DNA from 2 places in the Enterobacter sp. AC1 genome. Region 1 is predicted to be linked to the other one. Evidence: predicted binding sites of a transcription regulator. Region 1 holds the regulator's gene; the other holds the start of a gene.
What was found. Region 1 encodes Fur, which represses iron uptake genes when iron is present. Its sites were predicted from a motif close to ATAATAATGAGAACNACTATCAA; they were not measured.
Positions count from the first base shown of each region.

Region 2: the regulator Fur is predicted to act here: its motif matches at 2,258-2,280, upstream of bfd (bacterioferritin-associated ferredoxin).

Region 1 covers NZ_JBNDIZ010000002.1:400,459-408,394, forward strand. The annotation lists gene glnS (glutamine--tRNA ligase) at 1-924, shown strand, start outside; gene chiP (chitoporin ChiP) at 1,371-2,768, shown strand; gene chiQ (ChiQ/YbfN family lipoprotein) at 2,816-3,145, shown strand; gene fur (ferric iron uptake transcriptional regulator) at 3,253-3,699, opposite strand; gene fldA (flavodoxin FldA) at 3,990-4,520, opposite strand; gene ybfE (LexA regulated protein) at 4,676-4,963, opposite strand; gene ybfF (esterase) at 5,092-5,865, opposite strand; gene seqA (replication initiation negative regulator SeqA) at 6,049-6,597, shown strand; gene pgm (phosphoglucomutase (alpha-D-glucose-1,6-bisphosphate-dependent)) at 6,622-7,936, shown strand, end outside.
Region 2 covers NZ_JBNDIZ010000008.1:23,831-31,766, forward strand. The annotation lists gene rplC (50S ribosomal protein L3) at 1-298, opposite strand, end outside; gene rpsJ (30S ribosomal protein S10) at 331-642, opposite strand; gene M2433_RS19635 (prepilin peptidase) at 1,023-1,496, shown strand; gene bfr (bacterioferritin) at 1,480-1,956, opposite strand; gene bfd (bacterioferritin-associated ferredoxin) at 2,029-2,223, opposite strand; gene tuf (elongation factor Tu) at 2,403-3,587, opposite strand; gene fusA (elongation factor G) at 3,657-5,771, opposite strand; gene rpsG (30S ribosomal protein S7) at 5,868-6,338, opposite strand; gene rpsL (30S ribosomal protein S12) at 6,435-6,809, opposite strand; gene tusB (sulfurtransferase complex subunit TusB) at 6,934-7,221, opposite strand; gene tusC (sulfurtransferase complex subunit TusC) at 7,229-7,588, opposite strand; gene tusD (sulfurtransferase complex subunit TusD) at 7,588-7,936, opposite strand, start outside.

The DNA.
Region 1 (7,936 bases):
ACCATTCCTGTGCATCCGCGTCAGTACGAGTTCTCTCGTCTGAATCTGGAATACACCGTGATGTCCAAGCGTAAGCTGAACCTGCTGGTGACCGACAAGCACGTTGAGGGCTGGGACGACCCGCGTATGCCGACCATCTCTGGTCTGCGTCGTCGTGGTTATACTGCCGCGTCTATTCGTGAGTTCTGCAAACGTATCGGCGTGACCAAGCAGGACAACACCATTGAAATGGCTTCTCTGGAATCCTGCATTCGCGAAGACCTCAACGAAAACGCACCGCGCGCGATGGCGGTCATCGATCCGGTGAAGCTGGTTATCGAGAACTATCCGCAGGGTGAAAGCGAGCTGGTCTCCATGCCTAACCATCCGAATAAGCCGGAAATGGGCAGCCGTGACGTGCCGTTCAGCGGTGAAATCTGGATCGACCGCGCTGACTTCCGCGAAGAAGCCAACAAGCAGTACAAGCGTCTGGTGTTGGGTAAAGAGGTGCGTCTGCGTAATGCCTACGTCATCAAGGCAGAGCGCGTAGAGAAAGACGCGGAAGGTAACATCACCACCATCTTCTGTTCATATGACGCTGAAACGCTGAGTAAAGATCCGGCGGACGGCCGCAAGGTGAAAGGCGTTATTCACTGGGTGAGCGCATCCCACGCGCTGCCGGTGGAAATTCGTCTGTACGATCGTCTGTTCAGCGTGCCAAACCCGGGTGCTGCTGAAGACTTCCTGGCGACCATCAACCCGGAATCTCTGGTGATCAAGCAGGGTTATGCGGAGCCTTCCCTGAAAGCCGCTGAAGCGGGTAAAGCGTTCCAGTTCGAGCGTGAAGGTTACTTCTGCCTGGACAGCCGTTACAGCACGGTGGAAAAACCGGTATTTAACCGTACCGTGGGTCTGCGTGATACCTGGACCAAAATCGGCGAATAATAACGCTGCATTGGTCAATGAGAGACAAACGCCGCTTATTGCGGCGTTTTTTTATTTAACGATCATATCGTTAAAGCAGGGGGGTAATAATATCGTGGAAAATATCAGGTCAATGTGGTGCTACTTATTTTTCTGAAAAAAGTTTGTTTTTTATCATCAATACGCAATTTGTAAAAAGTAACAGCAATTAACGATCTTACCCTCTGAAATTTAATGGCTTGCCCCGCCAAATCTCGCCCTCCGGTAAATGTTACAAAGCACTACCAATTATGTGCACTTCGTCATAATCCTGACTTTTGTCCGCTGAAAAGCATTGATAATTCGCGTCGCGAAAAATAACCTAAAGACGGTAGTTAATTCGAGGGTATTTATAACTACCCCTGACCATTTGGTCTTTTTTATTTTCGCCGTTTCAGGCGTTTTAATTCGTCAAAGAGGAATAATCTATGCGTACGTTCAGTGGCAAACGTAGTGCGCTGGCGCTGGCTATTGCCGGTGTGACAGCAATGTCGGGCCTGGTCGTTACACCAGAGGCGAAAGCCGCGGGTTTCATCGAAGATTCTACCCTCACGGGCGGTATTTATTACTGGCAGCGTGAACGTGACCGTAAAGACGTCACTGAAGACAAATACAAAACTAACCTTTCTCACTCCACCTGGAACGCCAACCTGGACTTCCAGTCGGGTTATGCCGCGGATATGTTCGGTCTGGATATTGCTGCGTTCACCGCAATCGAAATGGCGGAAAACGGCGACAGCGGCCACCCGAACGAAATTGCCTTCTCCTCCAGCAACAAAGCCTATAAAGAAGACTGGTCCGGGGATAAGAGCGGAATCAGCCTTTATAAGGCCGCAGCGAAATTTAAATACGGCCCGGTATGGGCGCGCGGTGGCTATATTCAGCCAACCGGCCAGACGCTGTTAGCGCCGCACTGGAGCTTTATGCCGGGTACCTATCAGGGGGCAGAAGCCGGGGCGAACTTTGACTACGGTGATGCGGGTGCGTTGAGCTTCTCTTATATGTGGACCAACGAGTATAAAGCACCATGGCACATCGAAATGGACAAGTTCTACCAGAACGATAAGAAAACCAAAGTAGATTATCTGCACTCGCTGGGTGCGAAATACGACTTCAAAAACGATCTGGTTCTCGAAGCCGCATTTGGCCAGGCGCAAGATTATGTCGATCAGTACTTTGCCAAGGCCAGCTATAAGTTTGATGTCGCGGGTAGCCCGCTGAGCACCAGCTACCAGTTCTACGGTACGCGCGACAAGGTCAGCAACGGTGGCGTCAATGATATTTATGACGGCACCGCGTGGTTACAGGCGCTGACCTTCGGCTACAAGGTCGGTCAGGTTGATTTGCGCCTGGAAGGCACATGGGTTAAGGCGGAAGGGCAGCAGGGGTACTTCCTGCAGCGTATGACCCCGACCTATGCATCGTCCAACGGCCGCCTGGATATCTGGTGGGATAACCGTTCCGACTTCAACGCCGACGGCGAGAAAGCGGTCTTCTTCGGCGCAATGTATGACCTCAAAAACTGGAATCTGCCTGGCTGGGCCGTGGGTGCCTCTTACGCTTACGCCTGGGATGCAAAACCTGCCGATATGGCAACACCGGATGCCTACTACGATCCAAACTATCGTCTGAAAGAGTCCTCCTACAGCCTGGATGCTATCTATACCCTGCAGGATGGTCGCGCGAAAGGCACGATGTTCAAACTGCACTTCACCCAGTATGACAACCACTCCGATATCCCGAGCTATGCGGGCGGTTACGGCAACATCTTCCAGGACGAACGTGACGTGAAATTCATGGTTATCGCACCGTTCACCATCTTCTGATGAATCGTCCGGCGGGTTAGCGCCCGCCGGACCGGAGACTGCACATGATAAAAAAAATCGTAATTGTCGCGCTGCTGGCGTCGGGGCTGGTGGCGTGTGCTCAGACTCAGGCCCCTCAAGAAGACTCCCGTCTCAAGGAGGCCTACAGCGCGTGCATCAATACCGCTGAAGGCTCGCCGGAGAAAATTCAGGCCTGCCAGAGCGTGTTGAATGTGCTGAAAAAAGAGAAAGCGCATGAACAGTTCGCAACGCAGGAAAATGTTCGCGTGATGGATTACCAGGCCTGTATCCAGGCGCGTAAAACCGGTAACGATCAGGAAGTGGCGAAGCGTTGCGACCAGATCTGGAAAGAGATCCGCAGCAGTAACAGTAATTAACCTGCTGTTATCATGCCCGGTGGCGCTAAGCTTACCGGGCTTTTTTATGCCTGAAAACAGGAAAAAAAAAAGCCAACCTTGCGGCTGGCTCAGAGTATGAATACTGATTATTTTGCGTCGTGCGCGTGGTCATCTTCGCGGCAGTCGCCTTCAGCGCAGTGACCGTAAAGGTACAGGCTGTGGTTGGTCAGGCGGATGCCATGACGCGCGGCGATTTCACGCTGACGTGATTCAATGGAATCATCGCTAAATTCAATGACCTTGCCGCAATCGAGGCAGATCAGGTGATCGTGGTGCTGCTGCTGGGTCAGTTCGAAAACAGATTTACCGCCTTCGAAATTATGACGGGTAACAATGCCCGCGTCGTCAAACTGGTTCAGCACGCGATAGACGGTAGCCAGCCCAATCTCTTCACCCATGTCGATAAGACGTTTGTAGAGGTCTTCCGCACTGACATGGTGATTGTCTGGACCCTGAAGCACTTCGAGGATTTTTAACCGAGGAAGCGTAACTTTCAGGCCAGCCTTCTTTAATGCGGTATTGTTGTCAGTCATGCGGAATCTGTCCTGTTGCTAAACGATTCACTTCTGTAGGAAGTGACAGAAAATGCACCCGGGATAATGCGTCTCATTATAGAACTGCCATGGCTAAATGAAAACTGCAAGTCTCAGGCAAAATATGCTTATAAAAACGTGGTATCACCAACAAACTTGTTCAAAGGAAAACCACGTTTATCAGGGAGACATTGTACAGGTCTGGACGAAAAAGTTAAAAGATTGTAGCGATTAATTTAATCGGTTTGACCTGGAGCACTGGCGCAGCCGCCGCTGCGCCGCGGAAGAAATCAGGCGTTAAGAATATCGTCCAGGTGCAGTTCCTCACGGATCTGCTTAACCCATTTCTCAACGCGCTCTGCCGTCAGCTCTGGCTGACGGTCTTCATCAATGGCCAGACCCACGAAATGATCGTCATCGGCCAGGCCTTTAGACGCTTCGAAGTGGTAACCGGCAGTTGGCCAGTGGCCAACGATCGCTGCGCCATTCGGCTCAATGATGTCGCGGATAGTCCCCAGCGCGTCACAGAAGTACTCGGCGTAGTCTTCCTGATCGCCGCAGCCAAACAGGGCGACCAGCTTTCCGTTGAAGTCGACTTCTTCCAGCGTCGGGAAGAAATCATCCCAGTCGCACTGGGCTTCACCGTAGTACCAGGTTGGAATACCCAACAGAAGAATGTCATAGCCTTCGAGATCTTCTTTGCTGCTCTTGGCGATGTCATGCACATCAGCAACGTCTTTACCGAGCTGTTTTTGAATGTTTTTTGCGATATTTTCGGTATTGCCGGTATCACTGCCAAAGAAAATGCCGATGATTGCCATGAGTAAAATAACCTCTTGAAACTTAATAGTATGGTGGCGCAATTTGGCCACGGATAAGGGCAATAATAGCAGAACTGGCAACCCTGCGGAAACAGCTATCGCGCAGGACTGCACTCTGTGCTACATGAAAAGGGCGATAAAGGGGATTTTCAGACTTATGCCTGGCTGCGTAACGTCTCAAGCTGGGCGATCAACATCTCTTCAATGAGCTCGCTGCGGCTGATATTCCGCGCGTCAGCCAGCTCGTTAAGCGCATCGACGGCGTCGGCGTTAAGCTTCAGTTCGACACGCTTAAGCCCACGATTTTTATCGCGTTTAAGCTGATTGCGTTTATTGATACGCAGCTGTTCATCGCGCGAGAGCGGATTCGTCTTGGGTCGTCCCGGTCGACGCTCATTCGCGAACAGATCTAGTGTCGTACGGTCCGTTTGTTCTTTGGCCATGATTCTGAGACTTCGGGGGAAACACGCCGCCCTGCTAATGCCCGGGCGATAAGCGCGCCATCATACATCACCAAAAACGGCACGCCAACGACTGGAAGCCCGCAGCCTTCCAGTCGCTCTCTTTTTAATCAATTTGCAGTATCAGCAAGATAGCGGCGAATGGCGCGCAACACGGCATCAGGTTTTTCAGCATGAACCCAGTGTCCGGCCCCGGCAATCACGTGGGCGCGCGCCTGCGGGAATTGTGCCAGCAAGGTGTCGCGGTACGCGTCGGTAACATAAGGAGAGTTACCGCCACGAATGAAGAGGGTAGGGTGTGGCCAGGCAGGTACCGTTTCCCAGCCCACGATATTATTGTACTGCGCCCAGAGCACCGGCACGTTAAAACGCCATTGTCCGTCAACAAACGACTTCAGCAGGAACTGCACGACGCCTTCTTCATCAAGATGGTCACGCATGACCGCAGCCGCCTGCTGGCGGGTCGCAGCGCCCGCTTCAGTGACCGCATTGATGGCAGCAAAAATCTCGTCGTGACGGCGGACGTCATAATCCACGGGCGCGACATCAATTACCACCAGGCCGTTAATACGTTCCGGCGCAAGCGCCGTCAGGGCCATTACCGCTTTGCCGCCCATTGAATGCCCGATGAGTGTTACCTTCTGCAGGCCGTTGGCGTCCAGCGTATCCAGCAGATCCTGTGCCATCGCGGCGTAGGTCATTTCGTCTGAACGCCCGGAAAGACCGTGATTGCGCATATCGACCTGTAAAATATCGTGGTCGGTAACCAGATCGCGCGCCAGCACGCCCAGGTTATCCAGGCTGCCAAAAAGCCCGTGAACCAGTACGATGGGAGAATTATTGTTCGGCGATTGTGCAGTTTGCGCTCGGGTATTCAATTTCATGGCAAAGTTCTTTTTTTACGTATGTCAGGTTAGGGTATCATGTTGACCATTCTGCCGCCCGGCTGCAAGGTTCCAGTTTAATCTGACTTTTGCTGCCAACCGGGTTTGACGCTATCCGCTGTTGGGATTTGACCCTATAATCCCAATGACTTGTATTCAGATAAGAAATCGCACTGGATTAAGATGAAAACAATCGAAGTTGATGACGAACTCTATCAGTATATTGCCAGCCAGACGCGGCATATCGGGGAGAGCGCGTCCGACATTTTACGGCGCATGCTTAAAATTTCCGCCGCTTCACAGCCTGCAACCCCAGTCACCAAAGATGTCGTGTCTCAGCCGAGCGTTGCTGCACAGGCTAAACCTGCCGTGACGCCGGCAAAAGATAAAGTGCGCGCGATGCGCGAGCTGCTGCTGTCCGATGAATATGCGGAGCAGAAAAAGGCGGTTAACCGCTTTATGCTGGTGCTGTCTACACTTTATTCACTGGATAACAAAGCGTTTGCTGAAGCGACCGAGTCGCTGCACGGTCGTACTCGCGTCTATTTCGCGGGTGACGAGCAGACGCTGCTGCAAAATGGCAACCAAACCAAACCAAAACATGTTCCTGGCACCCCGTACTGGGTGATCACCAATACCAATACGGGCCGCAAGTGCAGCATGATTGAACATATCATGCAGTCCATGCAGTTCCCGGCGGAATTGATTGAAAAGGTTTGCGGTACAATTTAACCCTTGCATCAGAAGGACCCGGTAATGGCAAATCACAGCCGTGCAGGCCAACCTGCACAACAAAGCGATTTGATTAACGTCGCTCAGCTGACCGCGCAGTATTACGTGCTGAAACCGGTCGTGGGCAACGCAGAACACGCAGTGAAGTTTGGTACATCTGGTCACCGCGGGAGCGCGGCGCGCCACAGCTTTAACGAACCGCACATTCTGGCCATTGCTCAGGCCATTGCGGAAGAGCGCGCTAAAAATGGCGTTACCGGTCCGTGCTACGTGGGGAAAGACACCCATGCGCTGTCTGAACCGGCGTTCATCTCTGTGGTGGAAGTGCTGGCTGCAAACGGCGTTGATGTGATTGTTCAGGAGAACAACGGTTTCACCCCAACCCCTGCGGTGTCTAACGCAATCCTGGTGCACAATAAAAAAGGTGGCGCGCTGGCAGACGGGATCGTTATCACGCCATCCCATAACCCACCGGAAGACGGCGGCATCAAATACAACCCACCTAACGGTGGCCCGGCAGACACCAACGTCACCAAAGTGGTGGAAGACCGTGCGAACGCCTTGCTGGCAGACGATCTGAAAGGCGTGAAGCGCATCTCCCTGGATGCCGCCATGGCGTCCGGACACGTTAAAGAGCAGGATCTGGTTCAGCCGTTCGTGGAAGGGCTGGCGGACATCGTTGATATGGCGGCGATTCAGAAAGCTGGCCTGAAGCTGGGTGTGGATCCGCTGGGCGGCTCCGGTATTGAATACTGGAAACGTATCGCCGAGCATTACAAGCTGGACCTGACCATCGTGAACGATCACGTCGATCAGACCTTCCGCTTTATGCACCTCGATAAAGACGGCGCGATCCGTATGGACTGCTCCTCAGAGTGTGCGATGGCGGGCCTGCTGGCGCTGCGCGACAAATTCGACCTGGCGTTTGCTAACGACCCGGATTATGACCGTCACGGTATCGTCACCCCTGCCGGGCTGATGAACCCGAACCACTATCTGGCCGTCGCGATTAACTACCTGTTCCAGCACCGTCCGCAGTGGGGCAAAGAGGTGGCCGTCGGTAAAACGCTGGTCTCTTCAGCCATGATCGACCGCGTGGTCGACGCGCTGGGTCGCAAGCTGGTGGAAGTGCCGGTTGGCTTTAAATGGTTTGTTGACGGTCTGCACGACGGCAGCTTCGGCTTCGGTGGTGAAGAGAGTGCCGGTGCGTCATTCCTGCGCTTCGACGGCACCCCGTGGTCAACCGATAAAGACGGCATCATCATGTGCCTGCTGGCGGCGGAGATCACCGCGGTCACCGGTAAAAACCCGCAGGAACATTACAATGACCTGGCGGCAC
Region 2 (7,936 bases), on a different contig from region 1:
GCTCAACGCTAATGTCCTGACCTACAGTGAACTCTTCGCCTTCAGCAAGACGGAATTCCCACAGACCACGGCCAGCTTCTACGCCAGCTTTAGCGAAGTGACCCGCTTCTGGTTTGGTTACACGGTTAGCTTTTTTAGCACCAGTGGTCACCTGAACAGCGCGGTAGCCATCGTTAGCCAGATCTTTAACCTGAGTAACGCGGTTTGCTTCAACTTCGATTACGGTTACTGGGATAGAAACGCCATCTTCAGTGAAGATGCGGGTCATGCCCACTTTTTTACCGACTAAACCAATCATTGTATCAACCTCTCAATCGCTCGATGACCTGATTAACCCAGGCTGATCTGCACGTCTACACCGGCAGCCAGATCCAGACGCATCAGAGCATCAACGGTTTTCTCAGTTGGCTCAACGATGTCAACCAGACGCTTGTGAGTGCGGATTTCGTACTGATCGCGCGCGTCTTTGTTGACGTGCGGGGAGATCAGAACGGTGAAGCGCTCTTTGCGGGTCGGCAGCGGGATCGGACCACGGACTTGCGCACCAGTGCGCTTAGCAGTCTCGACGATTTCCGCGGTTGATTGATCGATCAGACGATGATCAAACGCTTTAAGGCGGATACGGATTCTTTGGTTCTGCATGAGACCAGAGCTCCAATTATTTTATAAACGAAAATGATTACTCCTCAAACCCATTACGATTGATGGGAGAGTGTAACCGTTCTTACGTAGCCCCCCAATTGGGAGCATTGTTGAGTAACAAAATGAGCTACTCTGGTTCTGATTGAACCCGCCGTCAATTACGACAAGCCCGCGCATTATACGTAAATCTGGGCAAGACGCAAGTGCCGTTTAGAAATTAAGCGCCTGAGGCGCAGTATGCGTAAAGGCGCACAACTTTTTACGCAATGTATCCCTTCTCAATGCTTTGTCTGGAGCCCCTACGCAATTGTCGTTTTTCTGGATTGCCGGCCAGGCCGATTATAACGAGTATGCGCTCAAACCCTTTTGAGGCCTTTTCCATGTTAACCACCCTCCCCTTTTTGCTGGTCTATTTTTCGCTGACTACCTTTCTTGTCCGTGCAGATATTCGCTACGGACTGCTTCCCGATAAATTTCTCTGCCCGCTGCTATGGACGGGCCTGCTCTTTCAGCTCTGTGTCCACCCTGATTTTTTGCCGAGTGCGGTAGTAGGTGCGATGGCTGGATATATCGGCTTTGCCATTATTTATTGGGGGTATCGGTTTATCTGCCGGCGTGAAGGGATGGGATATGGCGATGTAAAATACCTGGCGGCGCTTGGTGCATGGCATGGCTGGTGCATGCTGCCCTCGCTGGCGTTACTCGCTGCGCTTATGGCGCTACTTAGCATTCTTGTATTTTCGTTTCTCACGCCTGATAAAGGGGCATTAAAAAACCCACTGCCTTTTGGGCCATTTCTGGCGGCAGCGGGTTTATGCGTAGGCTGGAAGACGGTGGTTACTCTTCCACTTTGATCTGCGACTGTAGGTAGTTCTGCAGGCCGATTTTAGCAATCAGATCCAGTTCCGTTTCCAGCCAGTCAATGTGACCTTCTTCATCGGCCAGGATCTGGATCATCATATCGCGGCTGACGTAGTCATGTACGCTGTCGGCATAGGCAATGGCTTCACGGAGATCTTTGGCACCTTCAAGTTCCAGCCTAAGGTCGGAACGAAGCATCTCTTCGACGTCTTCTCCGATGCCCAGCTTTCCGAGATCCTGCAGGTTAGGAATGCCTTCAAGGAATAAAATACGCTCGATATATTTATCAGCGTGTTTCATTTCATCAATCGACTCATGGTACTCAACGTCGTTTAAACGCTTAAGTCCCCAGTTTTTGAACATTCTTGCGTGAAGAAAGTACTGGTTGATTGCGACAAGCTCATTTCCCAATAATTTATTGAGATAACTTATGATTTTAACATCACCTTTCATTATATAGTCCCTCCGCTTCCACTCATTGAAGCGTAGATCGGGCTACAGGGATGTCAAAAAAAAGATAGGCGCTTACGCGATCTCTTTGTATTCCGGGATCTGCATCAATTCGTCCTGCATGATCTCTCGCGCAGCACGTACACATTTACCGCATTGATTTCCAACCGGAACAAACTTGCGAAGCTGCTGAAATGACTGAGGTTGAAACTGGCGAACGGCCTGACGTATTTTTTTGTCACTTACACCATTACATAAACAAACGTACATAGAGACTCCCGTTCAAAATATGCGCAAAGTGTAAGTGAGAATGGTTATGATTACAATAGCACAAGCGCCGGAATACGGGGCGGGAGCGGGCAAAAAATGCGGAATTTTGTGACAAATCCTTAGCGACAGAAAACAAAAAAGGACGCCGAAGCGTCCTTTTTTTATTCGGGGATAATTAATTAGCCCAGAACTTTAGCAACAACGCCCGCGCCAACGGTACGGCCGCCTTCACGGATTGCGAAACGCAGACCGTCGTCCATCGCGATTGGGTGGATCAGAGTCACAACCATCTTGATGTTGTCGCCTGGCATTACCATCTCAACGCCTTCTGGCAGTTCGATGGTACCGGTCACGTCAGTTGTACGGAAGTAGAACTGTGGACGGTAGCCTTTGAAGAACGGAGTATGACGGCCGCCTTCGTCTTTGGACAGGATGTACACTTCAGATTCGAACTTGGTGTGTGGCTTGATTGAGCCTGGCTTCGCCAGTACCTGACCACGTTCGATTTCTTCACGTTTGATACCACGCAGCAGAACACCAACGTTCTCACCAGCACGGCCTTCGTCCAGCAGTTTGCGGAACATTTCAACGCCAGTACAGGTAGACTTAGCAGTCTCTTTGATACCAACGATTTCAACTTCTTCACCAACTTTGATGATACCGCGCTCTACACGACCGGTAACAACGGTACCACGACCGGAGATGGAGAATACGTCTTCGATTGGCAGCAGGAATGGCTTGTCAATCGCACGCTCTGGTTCTGGGATGTAAGAATCCAGGAAGCCAGCCAGTTCGATGATTTTCGCTTCCCACTCTGCTTCGCCTTCCAGCGCTTTCAGAGCAGAACCACGAACGATTGGGGTATCGTCGCCTGGGAAGTCGTACTGAGACAGCAGTTCACGAACTTCCATCTCTACCAGTTCCAGCAGCTCTTCGTCATCAACCATGTCGCATTTGTTCAGGAACACGATGATGAAAGGAACGCCTACCTGACGACCCAGCAGGATGTGCTCACGAGTCTGAGGCATTGGGCCGTCAGTCGCAGCAACAACCAGGATCGCGCCGTCCATCTGCGCAGCACCGGTGATCATGTTTTTAACATAGTCGGCGTGGCCTGGGCAGTCTACGTGTGCGTAGTGGCGAGTCGGGGTGTCATATTCAACGTGGGAAGTGTTGATGGTGATACCACGAGCTTTTTCTTCTGGTGCGTTATCGATCTGGTCGAATGCACGAGCAGAACCACCGTAGGTTTTTGCCAGAACGGTAGTGATTGCAGCAGTCAGGGTAGTTTTACCATGGTCAACGTGGCCGATAGTACCAACGTTGACGTGCGGTTTTGTACGTTCAAATTTTTCTTTAGACACGGCTATATTCCTTACTATAGTGCTCTCCCCTCTGGAGAGAGCACGGGACTTAGGTTTTAATCCTGTGGATTACTTACCACGGGCTTCAATAACGGCCTGAGCAACGTTGTTAGGCGCATCATCATACTTCAGGAATTCCATGGTGTATGATGCACGACCTTTGGTCAGAGAACGCAGCTGAGTTGCATATCCGAACATTTCAGACAGCGGAACTTCAGCGTGGATCTTAACGCCAGTTACTTCGGATTCCTGACCACGCAGCATACCGCGACGACGGCTCAAGTCACCGATAACGTCACCGGTGTTCTCTTCAGGAGTTTCTACTTCAACCTTCATGATTGGCTCAAGCAGAACTGGTTTTGCTTTCTTAAAGCCTTCTTTAAAGGCAATAGACGCAGCCAGTTTAAACGCCAGTTCAGAGGAGTCAACGTCGTGGTAAGAACCGAAGTGCAGACGAACACCCATGTCAACAACCGGATAGCCAGCCAGAGGGCCCGCTTTCAGCTGTTCCTGAATGCCTTTATCAACGGCTGGGATGTATTCGCCAGGAATTACACCACCTTTGATGTCGTTGATGAACTCGTAACCTTTAGGGTTAGAGCCCGGCTCCAGTGGGTACATGTCGATCACAACGTGACCGTACTGACCGCGACCACCAGACTGCTTAGCGTGTTTACCTTCAACATCGGTAACTTTCGCACGAATCGCTTCGCGGTAAGCAACCTGAGGTTTACCCACGTTCGCTTCAACGTTGAATTCACGCTTCATACGGTCAACGATGATGTCCAGGTGCAGTTCACCCATACCAGCGATGATGGTCTGGTTAGATTCTTCATCAGTCCATACGCGGAATGATGGGTCTTCTTTCGCCAGACGGCCCAGAGCCAGACCCATTTTTTCCTGGTCAGCTTTGGTTTTTGGTTCAACCGCGATGGAGATTACCGGCTCAGGGAATTCCATACGCTCCAGAATGATCGGGTGATCCGGGTCACACAGGGTGTCACCAGTGGTCACGTCTTTCAGACCGATAGCTGCAGCGATGTCGCCCGCACGAACTTCTTTGATCTCTTCACGTTTGTTAGCGTGCATCTGTACGATACGGCCAAAACGTTCACGCGCCGCTTTCACGGAGTTCAGGATGGTGTCACCGGAGTTAACCACACCAGAGTAAACGCGGAAGAAGGTCAGGTTACCCACGAATGGGTCGGTAGCGATTTTGAACGCCAGTGCAGAGAATGGCTCTTCGTCGCTTGCGTGACGCTCTGCTGGAGTATCTTTACCGTCGTCCAGGATGCCGTTGATCGCAGGAACGTCAACAGGGGATGGCAGGTAATCAACTACCGCATCCAGCATTGCCTGAACACCTTTGTTCTTGAACGCAGAACCACAGGTTACCAGGATGATTTCGTTGTTCAGAACGCGCTGACGCAGAGCTTTTTTGATCTCTTCTTCAGTCAGTTCTTCACCACCCAGGTATTTCTCCATCAGCTCTTCAGAAGCTTCAGCAGCGGATTCGATCAGGTTCTGGTGCCATTCGTCAGCCAGGTCCTGCATTTCAGCCGGGATATCTTCGTATTCGAAGGTAACGCCCTGGTCTGCATCGTTCCAGTTGATGGCTTTCATTTTCACCAGGTCGATAACGCCGGTGAAGCCTTCTTCAGCACCAATTGCCAGCTGCAGCGGAACAGGGTTCGCGCCCAGACGGGTTTTGATCTGACCAACAACTTTCAGGAAGTTAGCACCCATACGGTCCATTTTGTTAACGAACGCGATGCGTGGAACTTTATATTTGTTCGCCTGACGCCATACGGTCTCAGACTGTGGCTGAACACCACCAACTGCGCAATAAACCATTACCGCGCCGTCAAGAACACGCATGGAACGTTCTACTTCGATGGTGAAGTCAACGTGGCCTGGGGTGTCGATGATGTTTACGCGATGCGGTTCGTACTGCTTAGCCATACCTGACCAGAATGCAGTAGTCGCTGCGGAGGTGATAGTAATACCACGCTCCTGCTCCTGTTCCATCCAGTCCATGGTGGCTGCGCCGTCATGAACTTCACCGATTTTGTGGTTTACACCGGTGTAGAACAGAATACGTTCGGTAGTAGTGGTTTTACCGGCGTCGATGTGCGCACTGATACCGATGTTACGGTAGCGTGCGATGGGTGTTGTACGAGCCATTTGATTCCTCGTTTATATCTTTAGGCGTTCAGTTAAGTTACCCAGAGCGGGCGGCTTCTCTGAAGCGCCCGCCTGGTGACTAATACTCCGAAGGGATTACCAACGGTAGTGTGCGAACGCCTTGTTGGCTTCTGCCATACGGTGAACGTCTTCACGTTTCTTAACTGCAGTACCTTTGTTGTCTGCAGCATCAGAAAGTTCGTTCGCCAGACGCAGAGCCATGGATTTATCACCGCGTTTACGAGCAGCTTCAACGATCCAACGCATTGCCAGAGCATTACGACGAACCGGACGAACTTCAACTGGAACCTGATAAGTAGAACCACCAACGCGGCGGGACTTAACTTCTACGGTAGGGCGAACGTTGTCGAGAGCGACTTCGAAAGCTTCCAGTTCATTTTTACCAGAACGCTGAGCCAGGGTCTCAAGCGCGCTGTATACGATTGCTTCTGCAGTAGATTTTTTACCATCTACCATCAGGATATTTACAAATTTTGCCAGCAGTTCTGATCCGAATTTCGGATCTGGAAGAATTTTACGCTGACCAATGACGCGACGACGTGGCATGGGAATACTCCGTTGTTAATTCAGGATTGTCCAAAACTCAAAGAGTTTAGTTTGACATTAAGATAAATCAGTTTGGCCTTACTTAACGGAGAACCATTAAGCCTTAGGACGCTTCACGCCGTACTTGGAGCGAGCCTGCTTACGGTCTTTAACACCTGAGCAGTCGAGCGCACCACGAACGGTGTGGTAACGAACACCCGGAAGGTCTTTAACACGACCGCCACGGATCAGGATCACGGAGTGTTCCTGCAGGTTGTGACCTTCACCACCGATGTAGGAAGTCACTTCGAAACCGTTAGTCAAACGCACACGGCATACTTTACGCAGTGCGGAGTTTGGTTTTTTAGGAGTGGTGGTATATACACGAGTACATACACCACGTTTCTGCGGGCAGGCTTCCAGCGCAGGCACGTTGCTCTTTGCAACTTTGCGTGCGCGTGGTTTGCGTACCAGCTGGTTAACTGTTGCCATTAAATAGCTCCTGGTTTTAGCTTTTGCTTCGTAAACACGTAATAAAACGACCTCATACAATATGAGGACGCGAAATTTTAGGGCTACGTCGAAAAGGTGTCAAGAAATATACAGCGATCTCAAATCACCAGTTCATTTGACTGGCGTGTATCACAGTAAGATTGACGAAATCAGTATAGCCAACCACGTCAATTTTGGCTGAAATTTGACCAGACAGTCCTCGCGCATCAAGATCGTCTTTCAGCGCAGAGACAGTTATGGGGGCATTGCAGAGGATTTCAACGAAACGACTGCCTTCAAGCGCGGCAAGCACACCATCCTGGATCAGCAGCAGGTCATCACCTTCGCGCAGCATACTCAGTAACGCGTCGATATCACATTGCCACGGTGAATGGCTCAGAGTATGGAGCATGGCAGCCTCAGAAAGTCAGAACGGTGTCGTAGTGGGAAAGGTGTTCGCGCAGTGCGGCAGAAGACAGCGTTGTCACATCCAGCACGAAAGGCGTTGCCTCAGTTAAACCGCGCGCGGCCAGGGAGTCGGCACAGACATAGCACGTATCAATGTCGTAAAGCGGTAACACTTTGAAGGTTGCAATGTAATCCCGCGCCAGTATGGCCTGAGGCTGTTGCCCCGCCAGAAGCTGAAATACACCGTCCCCCAAAAAGAAGACGCCAATATCGTCGGTCAGCGCTGATGTCGCGAGCAGCGCATCCAGCCCTTCTCTGCCGGACGCATTACCGTGCGGCGCGGAGGAAAAAACAAACGCGACACGCTTCATCAGAATTGCACCACTCTGTCGCAGGTTAACGCCGCCTGTGCCAGTGCACCCAGACCACTCAACGAAAAACCGGGCTGCAGGTTAGAACCCGATAAACCAAGCCGGGCGGCTTCGGTTGCATCGGTCACGCCGCGGCGCAGTGCCGCCGCAACGCAGATATGCAGTTCTACGCCCTGCTTTTCGTTTAATGCCTGCCAGGCGCGCACCAGATCAAACTCATCGCTCGCCGGTGACGTAAACTGGTTCGCGTTATACACCCCTTCCCGATAGAAGAAGACGCTCGCCAGCTCATGTCCGGCCGCCAGTAGCGCATGCGCAAACTGCAGCGCGCTGCTGGCCTGCTGAGTA